Regions from separate parts of the Streptomyces sp. NPDC088812 genome, predicted to be linked through region 3. Evidence: riboswitches for the same ligand, from Rfam matches in the RefSeq annotation. Region 3 holds a riboswitch; each other region holds the start of a gene.
The links. Region 3 has a riboswitch for cobalamin ahead of ACIP67_RS36825 (cobalamin biosynthesis protein). Riboswitches for the same ligand answer to the same signal wherever they lie in the genome.
Positions count from the first base shown of each region.

Region 1: it holds a riboswitch for cobalamin, as region 3 does, so the genes downstream of both, ACIP67_RS20820 (ribonucleoside-diphosphate reductase subunit alpha) here and ACIP67_RS36825 (cobalamin biosynthesis protein) in region 3, are expected to answer to the same signal.
Region 2: it holds a riboswitch for cobalamin, as region 3 does, so the genes downstream of both, ACIP67_RS26885 (energy-coupling factor ABC transporter permease) here and ACIP67_RS36825 (cobalamin biosynthesis protein) in region 3, are expected to answer to the same signal.

Region 1 covers NZ_JBIVJP010000011.1:151,302-154,564, forward strand. Annotated here, with positions in the region: gene mctP (monocarboxylate uptake permease MctP) at 1-817, shown strand, start outside; gene ACIP67_RS20815 (GNAT family N-acetyltransferase) at 899-1,405, shown strand; cobalamin riboswitch at 1,446-1,594, shown strand; gene ACIP67_RS20820 (ribonucleoside-diphosphate reductase subunit alpha) at 1,717-3,263, shown strand, end outside.
Region 2 covers NZ_JBIVJP010000016.1:158,938-162,200, reverse strand. Annotated here, with positions in the region: gene cbiQ (cobalt ECF transporter T component CbiQ) at 1-394, opposite strand, end outside; gene ACIP67_RS26890 (energy-coupling factor ABC transporter substrate-binding protein) at 400-843, opposite strand; gene ACIP67_RS26885 (energy-coupling factor ABC transporter permease) at 840-1,547, opposite strand; cobalamin riboswitch at 1,577-1,760, opposite strand; gene ACIP67_RS26880 (PP2C family protein-serine/threonine phosphatase) at 1,971-3,113, opposite strand.
Region 3 covers NZ_JBIVJP010000027.1:100,797-104,059, reverse strand. Annotated here, with positions in the region: gene ACIP67_RS36835 (anion permease) at 1-911, shown strand, start outside; gene ACIP67_RS36830 (hypothetical protein) at 946-1,167, shown strand; cobalamin riboswitch at 1,382-1,502, shown strand; gene ACIP67_RS36825 (cobalamin biosynthesis protein) at 1,602-2,546, shown strand; gene ACIP67_RS36820 (cobyric acid synthase) at 2,543-3,263, shown strand, end outside.

The DNA of each region.
Region 1 (3,263 bases), on a different contig from region 3:
GTACCCGCACTCGATCACCGCGACGCTGTCCTCCAGGAGCCGTGAGGTGATCCGCCGCAACACCACGATCCTGCCGCTGTACTCCCTCATGCTCGGCCTGCTGGCCCTGCTGGGCTTCATGGCGATCGCGGCCGGGGTCAAGGTCACCAACGGGCAGCTGGCCATCCCGCAGCTGTTCGAGGACATGTTCCCGGACTGGTTCGCGGGCGTGGCCTTCGCCGCGATCGGCATCGGCGCGCTGGTCCCGGCGGCGATCATGTCCATCGCGGCCGCGAACCTGTTCACCCGCAACATCTACAAGGACTTCATCAAGCCGGACGCGACGCCCAAGGAGGAGACCCGCGTCTCCAAGCTGGTCTCGCTGCTGGTGAAGGTGGGCGCCCTGGCGTTCGTCCTGACGATGGACAAGACGGTCGCCATCAACTTCCAGCTCCTCGGCGGCATCTGGATCCTGCAGACCTTCCCGGCCCTGGTCGGCGGCCTGTTCACCCGCTGGTTCCACCGCTGGGCGCTGCTCGCGGGCTGGGCCGTCGGCATGCTCTACGGCACGCTCGCCGCGTACGGCGTGGCCTCCCCCACCCAGAAGCACTTCGGCGGGTCGGCGAAGGAGATCCCCGGCATCGGCGAGATCGGGTACATCGGTCTGACGGCGTTCGTGCTGAACGTGGTGGTGACGGTGGTCCTGACCTTCGTACTGAAGGCGCTGAAGGCCCCGGAGGGCGTCGACGAGACGAGCCCGGAGGACTACACGGCGGACGCCGGCGACCCGGGCGTCCAGGTGGAGCTGCCGCCGGCGACCGCCGGAACGTCCCACTAGGGCGTACCGCGAGACCGTTCCGGTGGGCCGGCGGAGAAATCCGGCGGCCCACCGTCGTGTGCGTGGGGCACACTGCGCGCCATGGACATACGGATCCGGGAAGCGGACCCCTCCGAACACGCCGGCCTCGGCGACCTGACCGCCCGCGCCTATCTCGACGACGGACTCCTCGACTACGGCGAGGGCGACGCGTACCTGCCCGTGCTGAAGGACGTGGCCGCGCGGGCGGCCGCCGCCACCGTCCTCGTGGCCGTGGCGGGCGACCGGCTCCTGGGCGGGGTCACCTTCGTACCGGGCCCCGGGCCCGTCGCCGACATCGCCCGCCCCGGCGAGGCCGAGATCCGCGCGCTGGCGGTCGCCCGCGCGCAGCGCGGCCGGGGCGCCGGCGAGGCCCTCGTGCGCGCCTGTGTCGAGCGTGCGCGGACCACGCGGGGCTGCACGGCCGTCGTGCTGTCGAGCCAGCGGGCCATGCACACCGCCCACCGGCTCTACGAGCGGCTGGGCTTCGTCCGCACACCCGAGCGGGACTGGAATCCCGTGCCGCACCTGGACGACCTCACTCTGCTGACCTACCGGTTGACGCTCTGAGATCACCGGCAACACAACATCTGGGGGTGGCGTGACGGGCGAGCACAAGATGTATGCTCGTGCTCGCTGTCGCCGCAGGGGAATCCGGTGCGAATCCGGAACTGTCCCGCAACGGTGTACTCGTGTGCGCCCCTACCCATGGCGCACACCCGTCCAGTCCGAGGACCTGCCGACAGCGCACCCGGCCGTCCGGCTCGGGTGCCTTGACGTCCGGGCCTCGTGGAGTGGGCCGGTGGACGCGACGCCGTGCGCGCTCGTGTGCTGCCCCCTGCCCTCCGCCAGGCCCCTTGCCGAGCGAGGGAGAGCCCCACGTGACCATCGCGCCAGCCGATCCGGCTTCAGCCACCCCGCAGGACACCGACGGCCCCGGTACCGCCCTGCTGCGGACCCTGACCGAGCTGACCGCCGACCTGCCCGACGCCGACCCGGGCCGGGTCGCCGCCGCCGCCCTGCGGGGCCGCTCCGCGCGGGCGGACGAGACGGAACTGCGCGAGCTGGCCACGGAGGCGGCCGCCGGCCTCATCTCCGAGGACCCCGCCTACTCCCGGCTGGCCGCCCGCCTGCTCACCCTCGGCATCCGTGCCGAGGCCGCCTCCCAGGGCGTCACCTCCTTCACCGGGTCCGTCGCCGTGGGACACCGGGAGGGGCTGATCGCCGACCGGACGGCCGCGTTCGTCACGCTGCACGGCGCGCGGCTCGACGCGCTGGTCGACCCGCACGCCGACGACCGTTTCGGGTACTTCGGCCTGCGCACCCTGCACAGCCGCTACCTCCTGCGCCACCCGATCACCCGCAAGGTCGTCGAGACGCCCCAGCACTTCCTGCTGCGCGTCGCCGCCGGACTCGCCGAGGACGACACGGCGCGGGCCGTGGACGAGGTCGCCGCGCTCTACGGGCTGATGAGCCGCCTCGACTACCTCCCCTCCTCCCCCACGCTCTTCAACTCCGGCACCCGGCACCCCCAGATGTCGTCGTGCTACCTCCTCGACTCCCCCAAGGACGAGCTGGACTCGATCTACGACCGCTACCACCAGGTCGCCCGCCTCTCCAAGCACGCCGGCGGCATCGGGCTGTCGTACTCCCGGATCCGCTCCCGCGGCTCCCTCATCCGCGGCACCAACGGGCACTCCAACGGCATCGTCCCGTTCCTGAAGACCCTCGACGCCTCCGTCGCCGCCGTGAACCAGGGCGGCCGGCGCAAGGGCGCGGCCGCGGTCTACCTGGAGACCTGGCACGCGGACATCGAGGAGTTCCTGGAGCTGCGCGACAACACCGGCGAGGACGCCCGCCGTACGCACAACCTGAACCTCGCGCACTGGGTCCCCGACGAGTTCATGCGCCGGGTGAACGCCGACGCGCAGTGGTCCCTCTTCTCCCCCTCCGACGTGCCCGAGCTGGTGGACCTGTGGGGCGAGGAGTTCGACGCGGCCTACCGCGGGGCCGAGGCGGCGGGCCTGGCGCGGAGGACGATCCCGGCGCGCGAGCTGTACGGCCGGATGATGCGCACCCTCGCGCAGACCGGCAACGGCTGGATGACCTTCAAGGACGCCGCCAACCGCACCGCCAACCAGACCGCGACGCCGGGCCACGTCGTGCACTCCTCCAACCTCTGCACGGAGATCCTGGAGGTCACCGACGACGGGGAGACGGCGGTCTGCAACCTGGGATCGGTGAACCTCGGCGCCTTCGTCGACGGCGACGGCATCGACTGGCAGCGGCTGGACGACACCGTCCGCACCGCCGTGACCTTCCTCGACCGCGTCGTCGACATCAACTTCTACCCGACCGAGCAGGCGGGCCGCTCCAACGCCCGGTGGCGCCCGGTCGGCCTCGGCGCGATGGGCCTCCAGGACGTCTT
Region 2 (3,263 bases), on a different contig from region 3:
GCCGTGGCAGCAGGTCGGACATGGGGGTGGTGAACGCGAACAGCAGCACGCCGAGGGAGGCGGCCGAGGTGCGCAGCATCAGCTCCCCGGCCCGCGCGGGCCCGCCGTCGGCCAGGCCCACGAAGGCGCCGGGCCCGCCCACCCGGACCAGCAGCGGGAGGGCACCGGTGGCGCAGAAGCCCAGCGGCACCCGGTAGGCGCGCCACAGCCGGCGGGCCGGTACTCCCGCCGGGCCCAGCAGCACGGCGAGCGCCGTCACCAGGACCAGGGCCGCACCGGGCCAGGGCGGCAGGGAGATCGCGAGCAGGGTCAGCCCGAGTCCGAGTACGGCCTTGTCCACGGGGTGACGGCGGCGCCAGCGGCTGCTGTGCGCCGCCGCGTCGATCGGCAGCACGAGGGTCAGGCCCGTCCCCGCCCGGACTTCCCGGCACCGCCGGGGGCGCCGTCCGCGGGCGCGGTCGCCTCCGTACGCTCCGCGCCGGCCGCGCCGTCGTCCGGGACCGTCCGGTGTGCGGTCTCCGGGCCGTCCGGCAGGGCCCTCGCCCGCTGTTCGCCCTGCCGCCGGCCCCGGCGCAGGCCGAAGTAGTAGGCGAGGACGCCCGCGCCCAGCGCGGCCTGGAGGGCGAACAGCGCCGACTCGATCTCACCGGACGGCGGCTCGTACAGCGGGGAGAACCACGGTTCGTAGTCCGGTTCGATCTCGGTGATCGCCGTCTCCGCCTCGGCGTCGGAGCCCGCGAACGGCTCCTTCTTGCCGTCGCCCAGGCCCAGGGCCAGCGGCAGCACCGCGAGGGCGACCACCACGAGCAGCAGCAGGGCGTTGATCCTCGCGTTGCGGTTCACCGGGCCACCGCCTCCGTCCCGGTCGGCTGCGCCTGTCGCCGCCCGGTGACGAGCACGCCGAGCCGGGTCAGTTCGCCCTTGCTGGACTGCACCAGCAGACGCATCACCAGGACGGTGAGCAGACCCTCGCTCACCGCGAGCGGGATCTGCGTGACGGCGAAGATGGAGCCGAACTTGCCGAGCGCGCCCAGGAAGCCGCTGCCCGGGTCGGGGAACGCCAGCGCCAGCTGCACGCTGGTGACGCAGTACGTCGACAGGTCGGCGACGAACGCGCCGAAGAACACCGCGACCATCAGCGGCACGGCGAACCGCCGCAGCAGCCGGTACGTGCCGTAGCCGGCCCAGGGCCCGACGATCGCCATCGAGAAGGCGTTGGCGCCGAGCGTGGTCAGCCCGCCGTGCGCGAGCAGCAGTGCCTGGAAGAGCAGGGTGATGGTGCCCAGCACCGTCATGACCGGCGGCCGAAAGAGGATCGCGCCCAGGCCGGTCCCGGTGGGGTGCGAACAACTGCCGGTCACCGAGGGCAGCTTGAGAGCGGACAGGACGAACGTGAAGGCCCCGGAGGCGCCGAGGAGAAGCGTGCTCTCCGGGTGCTCGCGCACCTCACGGCTCAGTGCGCGGACTCCGTGGACGACGAACGGCGCCGACGCGATGCCCCAGGCGACCGCGTGCGCCGGAGGAAGGAAACCCTCGGCTATGTGCATGGCTCAGCAGACCCTCTCCAGCACCTCGTGGATGGTTGACGCGCCTTGGCCGGTCTCCTGGCTGACGGGTACCACCGCCCGTGCTCCGCCTTCCCGGGTCCGAGGACCCAGTGGCTGCCCGTGAGGGCCGGAGCCGGACTTCCCGATCACAGTGGCGAGGGCCGCACCGGCATCACACCGGATTTCCCGTTCACCAAGGCGTGGTGACAGTAGTGCGCGGACCGGGGCGGTGACAAGCGGCAACGGGGGCGCGCGAGCGGCGGGCGGCGGCTCACGCCCCGGCGCACAGCCGAGCAGGGCAGCCCGCGCGTGTCGCGACCGAGTCCGCCGGGCCCGCACACGCCGCGTCCGCGCCCGCGCGCCACCCGCCGGGGCGCCCCACGGGCCCCCGCCGCCCGCCGCCTCCCCCGCCGCTCTCCCCGATCAGCGCCCCCGCCAGTCCAGGCAGACCACCAGGGCGTCGTCCTCCGGGGTCCGTTCGCCGCGGTGGCGGGTCAGTTCGCGCAGGACGGCGTGCGGTACCTCGGCCGCGGGCAGCAGGCGGGTGGCCTGGATCGCGCGGGCGAGGGGGGCGTCGCCGTACGTCTCTCCGCCGGGGGAGGCGACCGCGTGCACGCCGTCGCTGACGAAGACGAGGCGGTCACCGGGCTCGGCGTGCACCTCCTGCTCCACGTAGTCGGTCTCCTCGAACATGCCGAGCGGCAACTGGGCGTCGAGCGGAATCCGTTCCACACGGCCGTCGCGCAGCCTCAGCATGCGCGGGGAGCCGGCGTCCACCACCCGGGCGCGTCCCGTGGTGAGGTCGAGGTCGAGCATGAGGACGGACAGGTAGCGGCGGCCCCGGTAGTGGGCGTGCACGGCCTGGTCGGCGAGGGCCGCCTGGTCGGCGAGGGACAGTCCGGCCCGCCGGGCGTTGCGCAGCGCGGTGATGGCCAGACCGGTCAGCAGGGACGCCTCCGTGCCCTCGCCCATGCCGTTGGTGACGTACAGCATCAGGCGGTCGGCCGTCGCGGACCAGTCGTAGTTGTCGCCGAAGACCGCGTAGGCGGGCTCCAGTTGCGCGCCCAGCTCGAACTCGGGGCGGCTGCACGACCGGCCCGGGAGCAGGTGCCACTGCATCTCGGCGGCCAGGGTGAGCCGGTCCTTGCGTCTCGCCTGGACATAGAGGTCGGTGTCCCGTTCGGCCACGATCAGCTCGTGCCCGAGGGCCCGCGCGATCTCCGCGAGTTCGGCCGGCACGTCGCCGGCCGGCTCCGGCAGGGTGACCGTCAGCACGCCGAGCCGGTCGCCGCGCACGGAGACCGGCAGGTGCACCCGTACCCGCCCGTCCCCCACGGCTTCCACGAACGGTTCCTGCGCGCCGAACGCCCGGCCGGCCGGGCCGTCGTGCACCGACACCGGTTCCGCCGTGTGCGGCAGCTCGGACACCGGTTGCAGCACGGTCAGGCCGTAGTCGGCGAGGTACAGCTCGACGGAGTCCGCGGCGTACTGGCGGAGCAGTACGCCGCGGACCGCGTCGATCACCTCGTGGGGGGCCGCCGTCCGCAGCGCGCGCTCGGCGGTCACCAGTGCGTTCACGGTGGTCACAACATCAACCTTTCGTCGAATTCTTGGCGGCCTCGTACGCGCACGAGGCCCTCGGTGCGGCCGCGGCCCGCCGTGTCGCTGTGCCCGCCGCCCGCCGTGTCGCCGTACCCCCTCCGGGCGTACGACGGG
Region 3 (3,263 bases):
CCACCATCGCCTCGGCGGGCGTCGGCGCGGTCCACGGCGACGTGCTCGTCACCAAGGTGCTGCTCCCGGCGGTCGCCGCCCCGATCGTGGCGGGCGTCGCCGCGATGTTCGCCACCCGCCTGTCGTACACGCTCGGCCGGAAGGCCGACGGCAAGGCGGCCGAGAAGGGCTACCGGGCCGGCCAGATCGCCTCGGCGGGCCTGGTCTCCCTCGCCCACGGCACCAACGACGCGCAGAAGACGATGGGCATCATCACCCTCGCCCTGGTCGCCGGCGGCGCCGTCGCCCCCGACTCCGACCCGCCGATGTGGGTCATCCTCTCCGCGGGCCTCGCCATCGCGCTCGGCACCTACCTGGGTGGCTGGCGCATCATCCGCACCATGGGCAAGGGCCTGACCGACCTCCAGCCGCAGCAGGGCTTCGCCGCCCAGACCAGCGCGGCCACCGTCATCCTCGCCTCCTCCCACCTCGGCTTCTCCCTCTCCACCACGCACTCGGTCTCCGGCGCGGTGATGGGCGCGGGGCTGGGCCGCAAGGGCGGCGTCGTCCGCTGGTCGACGGCCACCCGGATGTTCGTCGCCTGGGGCCTGACCCTGCCGGCCGCGGCCGTCGTCGGCGCGCTCGCCGAGTACGTCACCGGCCTCGGCGCCTGGGGCACGGGCCTTGTCGCGGTCTTCCTCGTCGCCTCCAGCGCCGCGATCTGGAAGCGGTCCCGGAACGAGGTCGTGGACGCGTCGAACGTCAACGGCACCGACGAGCCGGCCGGCGTGGTCACCACGGCGATCGCGGCCGTCACCCCGCCCCCGGCGGGCACGGTCCCGGCGGGCACGATCCCGGACGGGCCGATCGCCGCCGTCCCGACGCCGGCCGCACCGGCCATCGCCACCGAGCCGACGGCTCCCGCCGCCTGAGCCCGCCCACCCGGCACGAAGGAAGAGAAGCATCATGAAGATCGACTGGGCGGCCCTGGGCTCCGTCTTCGGCGTCAGCCTCGTGGTCACGGTGGCCCTGGTGACGCTCTTCACCCTCGGCATCATGGGCCTGTCGCGGCGCGAGCGGGCCGCGGCGCAGGGCGGGACGGCCGCGCTCGCGGTCACCGGCGCGTACGCGTGCTTCGCCGCGTGCGCGGCCGCGGTGGCGTACGGCATCTCGCTGATCGTGGCCTGAGCCACGCGCCACGGGTCCCCGCCCCTCCCCCACTCCCTCTCCTCCCCCTCCCGTCCCTCTCTCCCCCGCCCTGTCGGCGTCCGCCTCACCGGCGGTCCCGGCGGGGCGGACACACGTCCACGCGGGCCGTCCCGGACGGCCGGTGTGGGGTTCTGCACACTCTCCCCGTGCAGGTCAACACCAAGTTGACGGCCGTTCCGGGCCCGTGGTGGACTGCCGGAGCCATGTACGGCGACAGGAAGAGGAAGCCGGTGTGAATCCGGCGCGGTCCCGCCACTGTCACCGGGGTAGACACCCCCGGGAGCCAGGAACTCTCGTCGCCGGTCTCGTCGAACCAGGGCGTGGACACCCTGAGTGAGGACATATCGCCATGCTCGGCTGCCGTTCGAGGTCACGTACCCGGTCGTTGCCCGACCCCGCGGCCGGCTGAGCCGATGGGTGCCGATCGCGTTCACGCGTACGGCGCCGCCGCCGGCCTCCTGGGGGACCTGCTCCTCGGCGATCCGCGCCGGGGACATCCGGTCGCCGTGTTCGGGCGGGCCGCGGCCGGCGTGGAGCGGGTGCTGTGGCACGACCACCGCGGGTGGGGCGCGCTGCACACCGCCGTGTGCGTCGGCGGGGCCGTGGCCCTGGGCGCCGGCGCCGCACGCGCCGTCCGGTCGTCGGCCGCCGCCTCCGTCGCCCTGACCGCCACCGCCACCTGGGCCGTCGTCGGCGGGACCTCCCTCGTGCGCGAGGCCCGGACCATCGGGCGGTGTCTGGAGGCGGGGGACGTCGAGGGCGCGCGGGCCCGGCTGCCGCATCTGTGCGGGCGGGACCCGCAGGCCCTGGACGCGGACGGGATCGCCCGCGCCGTCGTCGAGTCCGTCGCCGAGAACACCTCCGACGCCGTGGTCGGCGCGCTGGTGTGGGGCGCCGTGGGCGGCGTGCCGGGGCTGCTCGGCTTCCGGGCCGTCAACACCCTCGACGCCATGGTCGGCCACAGGTCTCCGCGTCACCGTCGCTACGGCTGGGCCTCGGCACGCCTGGACGACCTCGCCGGCTGGCCGGGGGCACGGCTGACGGCCGTCCTCGCCGCCGTCGCCGGGGACGATCCCCGCGGGGCCGTACGGGCCTGGCGGGCCGACGCGCGCAAGCACCCCAGCCCGAACGCCGGCCCGGTGGAGGCCTCCTTCGCCGGCGCCCTCGGGGTGCGGCTGGGCGGGACCCTGTCCTACGGCGGCCGGGTCGAGCACCGGCCCGTGCTCAACGGGCCGGCCGGGCGGCCCGTGGCCGCGCGGGACATCGAACGCGCCGCGCGGCTCTCCCGCCGTGTCGGCCTCCTCGCGCTCGGCGTCACCGTCGCCGCGCGCCTCGTCGCGAAGGGGCGTACGTCATGAGCGGGGGTCTCCTCGTCGCCGGCACCACCTCCGACGCCGGCAAGAGCGTCGTCACCGCCGGGATCTGCCGGTGGCTGGTGCGGCAGGGAGTGAAGGTCGCGCCCTTCAAGGCGCAGAACATGTCGCTGAACTCGTTCGTGACACGGGAGGGCGCCGAGATCGGGCGCGCCCAGGCCATGCAGGCCCAGGCATGCCGGGTGGAGCCGACCGCGCTGATGAACCCCGTGCTGCTCAAGCCCGGTGGCGAGCAGAGCAGCCAGGTCGTGCTGCTCGGGAAACCGGTCGGCGAGATGAGCGCCCGCGGGTACCACGGGGGACGGCAGCGGCAGCTGCTCGGGACCGTGCTGGAGTGCCTCGAGACGTTGCGGGGCACGTATGACGCGGTGATCTGTGAGGGGGCCGGTTCTCCCGCCGAGATCAACCTGCGGCGGACGGACATCGTGAACATGGGGATCGCGCGGGGCGCCGGGCTGCCCGTGCTCGTCGTCGGCGACATCGACCGGGGCGGCGTCTTCGCGTCGTTCTTCGGGACCGTCGCCCTGCTCTCCCCCGAGGACCAGGCGCTCGTCGCCGGGTTCCTCGTCAACAAGTTCCGCGGCGACGTCTCGCTGCTGGAGCCGGGCCTGGACATGCTGCACGGGCTGACCGGGCGGCGGACGTACGGGGTGCTGCCGTTCCGGCACGGGCTCGGCATCGACGAGGAGGACGGAATGGGGG